Regions from separate parts of the Exiguobacterium sp. RM11 genome, predicted to be linked through region 1. Evidence: a T-box and tRNA genes for the amino acid it is inferred to sense, from the RefSeq annotation. Region 1 holds a T-box; the other holds one or more tRNA genes.

What was found. The T-box of region 1 lies ahead of argS (arginine--tRNA ligase). A T-box ahead of a tRNA ligase gene usually reads a tRNA of that ligase, here a tRNA-Arg.
Region 2: it encodes a tRNA-Arg, which carries the amino acid that the T-box ahead of argS (arginine--tRNA ligase) is inferred to sense. The anticodon was not compared.

What each region holds. Positions count from the first base shown of each region.
Region 1 covers NZ_CM187558.1:2,543,944-2,547,067, reverse strand. The annotation lists gene AC5LIL_RS13310 (GGDEF domain-containing protein) at 1-955, opposite strand, end outside; T-box leader at 1,110-1,321, shown strand; gene argS (arginine--tRNA ligase) at 1,380-3,062, shown strand; gene AC5LIL_RS13300 (hypothetical protein) at 3,119-3,124, opposite strand, start outside.
Region 2 covers NZ_CM187558.1:826,596-829,719, reverse strand. The annotation lists gene AC5LIL_RS04410 (sugar-binding transcriptional regulator) at 1-141, opposite strand, end outside; gene AC5LIL_RS04405 (glutaredoxin family protein) at 251-508, opposite strand; gene AC5LIL_RS04400 (RNA polymerase factor sigma-54) at 514-1,659, opposite strand; tRNA gene AC5LIL_RS04395 (tRNA-Arg) at 1,778-1,850, shown strand; gene clpP (ATP-dependent Clp endopeptidase proteolytic subunit ClpP) at 2,002-2,577, shown strand; gene AC5LIL_RS04385 (MerR family transcriptional regulator) at 2,621-3,124, opposite strand, start outside.

The DNA of each region.
Region 1 (3,124 bases):
AGCGCATCTCATAGTCGAGGACTTGCTCGATTGGCTGACTCATGTCAAGCAACGTAAAGACGATGGGTCGATCGATGGGCTGTCGCGTCTTTAAATCAAAGTACAGGGTGCGTTCAAACAATTTAAACTCGACATACCCTTCATCATAATGATTCAGCTGTTCGCATTGACTTAAAAATACTTCGATGGCTTGCGCCTCGCTCTGTGACAAGGAAACGGCCTCTTTCGCTTCATCGTATTGCTCAATCAAAGATTTGAATGCATCTTGTCGCTCTTTTTGAATGAGGAGACGTTTAATAAAGAATGTCAACGCAGCGGCGATGCTACTGACGACGAGTAAGTTGGTCTCTCGGAAAAACGCTGCCGCTAAGATGAAAATCAAACTGACGACGTACGTGTAGAAGGCAATCTTCATAAAGTCGCTTAAAGCGATGTCGACGCGGAACCACCATTTCACCTGATATTTTTGGAATACCGTGTTTAAGAAGATGGCAAGGAACAGTCCGGCAAGCGGCACGAACGAATCTTGCGAATAAAAGTCGAGACCGGTCTCCCCACCGAGGGCGAGATAAACCGCTGCCGGGATGACAATCTCTAAGTACGCCGTAATGGCATTCCACGGATACGTGAAGCGGAAGCGACGGATGGCGACTTTCGGTTTCAAATTGGCGAATTGAAAGACGAACAACCCGATTTGGTTGACGATGAGTGCTGTTTCAAATCCAAAGAATAAAAATAAAATTAAGACGATACTTTCAGAAAATGTGAAGTACACACCTTTGACTTCGATCGAGTCGAGTTGAAAAATGATGACAAGCAATGAAATTAAAATAAACGACAACGGATCGATCGTTGGGGCGTGTAGGACATCCAATGCGAATAATGCGATGGTGAAGATGAATAAAGCACTCCATATACTCCAACCGAGCACGGACATCTTACGAAAGTGGTTCATGCGTTCCCTCCTAGCATGGGACATTTCAAGATCTAATAGTAAAGATTCGTCACGATTTCGTGTGAGTCCTGCTTCTGTTCCATGATGCTTGAATTCTAGCATTGAGTATACACGGAATATCCTCTATAATGAAATTGCTTTTCAACCGCATAGACGAATGTCGATGAAAAAGAGAGTAACGATAGTTTGGTCAACAAAGCGACCTGGGGATTGGTGAGAGCCTAGGCTGACAAACGTCGCGAAACGCACTTTTGAGATGCTATCCGAAACGAGAGTAGGCATAGCCGGAGGGAACCGTTATCACCATAAAGCGGTCTGCGTCATGCAGGCAAGAAGAGTGGTACCGCGGGAATTCCCGTCTCTTTGCATCTATGCAAAGGGCGTTTTTTTTATGAGTTGTGATACGAAGAAGGAGGACATACAAATGAGTTATGAACGCAAGTACGCAGAAGCGTTAGCACGTGTCATCGGAGACGAGCTCACGATTGACCAGATTGAAGCATTGATTGAGAAGCCAAAACACGAGGCACACGGTGACCTCGCGTTCCCATGTTTCCAATTGGCGAAAGCTTATCGTAAAGCACCTGTCATGATTGCGACAGATATCGCAAACGACTTGAATGATGAACTGTTCACAAAAGTCGAGGCGGCAGGACCTTACGTCAACGTCTTCTTGAGCCGTGACGTCGTGTCAAAAGAAATCATCAACATGGTACTCGATGAGAAGTCAGAGTACGCGACACATGCAACACGTAATGAAACGATTGTGACGGACTTCTCGTCACCAAACATTGCCAAGCCGTTCTCGATGGGTCACTTACGTTCGACGGTGATTGGGAATGCGATCAACCAAATCGCACGCAAAAACGGATATGACGTCGTCGGCGTCAACCACCTTGGAGACTGGGGTACTCAGTTCGGGAAATTGATGGTTGCCTACAAGAAGTGGGGCGATGAGGAAGCGGTACGCGCCAATCCAATTGCAGAACTCTTGAAATTATATGTTCACTTCCACGAAGAAGCGAAGACACAGCCGGAACTCGAAGACGAGGGTCGTGCCTGGTTCAAGAAGCTTGAAGACGGCGATGCGGAAGCGACAGAGCTTTGGCAATGGTTCCGTGACGAGTCACTTAAAGAGTTCCAAAAAGTATACGACCTCCTCGGTGTGAAATTCGAGAGCTTCAATGGTGAGGCATTCTACAATGATAAGATGGGACGCGTCGTCGAGATGCTCGAAGAAAAAAATCTCTTAGTCGAAAGTGAAGGCGCGATGGTCGTCTCGCTCGAAGAAGAGAATTTGCCACCATGCCTAATCAAGAAGAAAGATGGCGCGACATTGTATGCGACACGCGACTTGGCAGCAGCGATTTATCGCTACGAGACGTACAACTTCGTGCAAGCGAACTATGTCGTCGGTGGCGAACAGGCGCTACACTTCAAACAACTCTTCTCGGTTCTTCGTAAGCTCGGCTACGACTTCGTCGATGGCATGCATCACGTACCGTTCGGCTTGATCTTGCAAGAAGGGAAGAAGATGTCGACACGCAAAGGTCGCATCGTTCTTCTTGAGGAAGTGTTGAAAGAAGCAATCGAAAAAGCACAAGCGAACATCGAACAGAAGAATCCGGACCTTGCGAACGCAGAAGACGTCGCACGCATGGTCGGTGTCGGAGCGGTCGTCTTCCACGACTTGAAGAACGAACGCATCAACAACATCGAATTCGATCTCGACAGCATGCTCAAGTTTGAAGGGGAGACAGGACCTTACGTTCAATACACGAATGCTCGTGCGAACTCACTCCTCCGTAAAGGGAACTACGATGGCTCACCGTTCACTGGTGCAGATGATGACTACTCATGGAGTGTCGTCACGATGCTCAACGCGTTCCCGCACGTCATCACACGTGCGCATGAACGCCGCGAACCATCCATCATCAGCCGCTACGTACTTGACCTCGCGCAAGCGTTCAACAAGTATTACGGTCATGTCCGCGTCTTAGAAGAAGATGCAGGCAAACAATCGCGTCTCGCACTCGTGAAGGCAGTGACGCTCGTATTGACGGAAGGACTCCGCTTACTCGGTGTCGAAGCTCCGGAAGAAATGTAAGCTATACAAAAAAGGACCTCATTCGCTGAGGTCCTTTTGATTTAGCAACTTTAAAATTAAAA
Region 2 (3,124 bases), 1.1 Mb from region 1:
CAGTCCCAAACTCGTTGCGAGTGTCCTGCGGCCAATCGGCTGCATCAAGCGGACATAGTGTAAGATATCGTAACGATGTCGGAGCGTATCGAGCAGGTCAGGGACAATTTGCTTCTGAACGTGAATCAGTTGCTGGATCATGCTCTTACCCCCTCGACTTTCAGTGTGGACAATTTTTGTCCCACTTTTTTATTTGCGTCCCACCGCTACGAGTTCATCTTATCAATCACTTTTCCGTCTGGCAACCCCTTCAAACGTTTTTTTTCGATGTAAGCGTATACTTAACAAAATCTTCAACTTTGTTGTCATCATATCGCCCTTGACTGATGACTTCTCCTTCATGTATGAGAACGGGGATTTCGAAGAGGTACTTCGCCTCGAGATCCTCATCTCCCGTAATATCAATCTGTTCGAGTTCGATCGGATAATCCTCCTGTAGCCATTCGAGCATGACAAGCGCCTCGTCACAGAGCGAACAATTGTCACGTTTATATAAAGTTAGTTTCATTTTCGTCATCCCTTCCATAACTGCCGCTCACGCTCACGTGAGTTGCCGAATCCGAGTTCTTCCCGATAATTCGTCACGGTCCGTCTCGTCACTGGATAGCCGTATCGGGCGAGTTCGTCCGCGAGTGCCTGATCACTTTGCGGGGCCTTCTCCCGTTGAATCAGTTCTGCGAGCGTCCGCTTGATCATGAACGGCGAATGCCCATGACTCGTCGACCTTACGAAAAAGTGTTTCCATTCCATGATCCCGCCCTCGGTCTTCGCGAACTTCCCTTGGATGGCACGTCCGACCGTCGATTCGTGCTTGCCGATTTGTTGCGCGACGGTCCGACGGGTCAGCGGATTGAGGACGAGTTCACCTTTCAACCACTCGGTCTGACGTGACGCGATGACAGCCCATATCTCACGTAACGTCTCGTTCCGCATCGCAAGGGACGTCGTCCACCATTTCGCCTCACGGTCATTCCCAACTCGTGTTGCGTCAAGTTCCGGACTGAACCACGTCGTGACAAGCTCTCCATCTTCGTAACGTACTTCGACTTCCGGGAAGACGTGACCCGTTTCTTCATATAATAATGGACGTTTTGGTAGTGTCGCGACAATTCGCTCTAAACGGGCGAGCTCTTCATCTGAAATCGCGAGCACGCTCGCCATCTGTTTTTGGCTCACGCCACTCTCAATCGCATCAAATACATCGACGACGCGTGGGTCCTCATGTTCAATTGCATGGCGGTACTGACACTCTCGTTCCGTTCTCGCCCCGATTCCCGTCGGTTCAAGAAATAAGAGTGCCTGTCTCGCCTGTTCGATTTGAGTCACGTCGACACCGAACCGCTCCGCCAACACCTCATTCGTATCCGGCAATAATCCTCGATGGTCGAGCAACAAGACGAGTTGCCGTCTCAGCTCTTTCTCCGAGTCGCTGCCGCTTCCTTCTCGAATCTGGGTGAACAGCTTCTCTTCGAACGCGCTCGCCGCATCCGCTACCCATCCGAGATCCCCGCTCCCGATATGAATGTTTGGATTATGGCGCGCCAGACGTGCGAGACGAAACGAGAGCGCCAGACGGTCCGCCTCGAGCACCGGTAGCCGTTGCACAAGGTCTTGCGTCATCTGTTGCTGTTGTACCTGTTTTTGTTCTTGCCGTTGCATCGTTCTCCCCCCTCTTCTCTATTGTAACGAACCCGCTCCGCTTGCGCTCAAAAAAGGATAATGAACAGGATTGCTTTTTCAATAAAACAAATGTATAATAAATTCGTGTCACACACATGCACCCGTAGCTCAGGGGATAGAGCACTGGTTTCCGGTGCCAGGTGTCGGGAGTTCGAATCTCTCCGGGTGTATCAGATGTAGAGGTCAGGCAGATTGCCTGGCCTCTTTTTCGTTTCAGGACGCGAAAATCGTGGAATAGGTGAAAAACGATGACTATCGTTTGACCAACATTGACTATACAGGTATGATGAACTTACAACCTACATAAAGGAGGCAGATTCAATGTTAATTCCAACAGTTATCGAACAGACAGGCCGTGGGGAGCGCGCGTACGACATCTACTCACGCTTGCTCAAAGACCGTATCATCCTTCTCGGAAGTGCGATTGACGACAACGTCGCGAACTCAATCGTCGCACAGCTTCTCTTCCTCGCAGCTGAGGATCCAGAAAAGGACATCTCGCTCTACATCAACAGCCCAGGTGGTTCGATCACAGCGGGCATGGCGATTTACGACACGATGAACTTCATCAAGCCGAACGTGTCGACGATTTGTATCGGAATGGCTGCATCGATGGGTGCCTTCTTGCTCCAAGCCGGTGAAAAAGGAAAACGCTTCGCACTTCCGAACGCAGAAATCATGATTCACCAACCGCTCGGCGGCACACAAGGCCAAGCGTCAGACATTAAGATTCACGCAGAACGCATCATCAAAATGCGTGAGAAATTGAACCAAATCATGGCAGAGAACACTGGACAGCCACTTGAAGTCATCGAGCGCGACACAGAGCGTGACTACTTCATGGCAGCTGACCAAGCGAAAGACTACGGTCTCATCGACAAAGTCATGACACGCTAATCATACAAAAGACGTTTCCCGATCAATCGGGAAACGTCTTTTTCTATTCGATGGGCATCCAGACTTCAATCATGTCGTCCTCTCCGCCTTGACCGTGAATATAACGTTCAAAGTCGACGGCGTCGCGAAGCATCACGTCTGGAACGTTTAACAGTTGTTCGTACGTCGTAGGAATCATCGGGATACCCCCTTCGACCGTCGCGACGATATAGTTCCCTTCGGTCAGTTCGACTTGTCGCGATCCTTCCCCACTCACAGGCTTCGTCATGCCAGCCACATAGCCGTTCTCATGCGGTAGGCAGACGCCGTATGACTCATCCGTCGTCAATTCTGGTTGGAGTCTGGCCCACACGCGTGGGATGTCCTCTAACGTACTCGCGTATCCGTAGACTGTAATCGGTTCACGCAATGTTTCGTATCGAATGTTCATGTCATTCCCTCCTGACTGCATCGACCGAATCTGTCTCTCGATTTGGCAAAGCTGTTCGATTTCTTTCCTGACTTCACATAACCGTGTTTCAAGCAACGTCTCAACAGACTCTCCAGA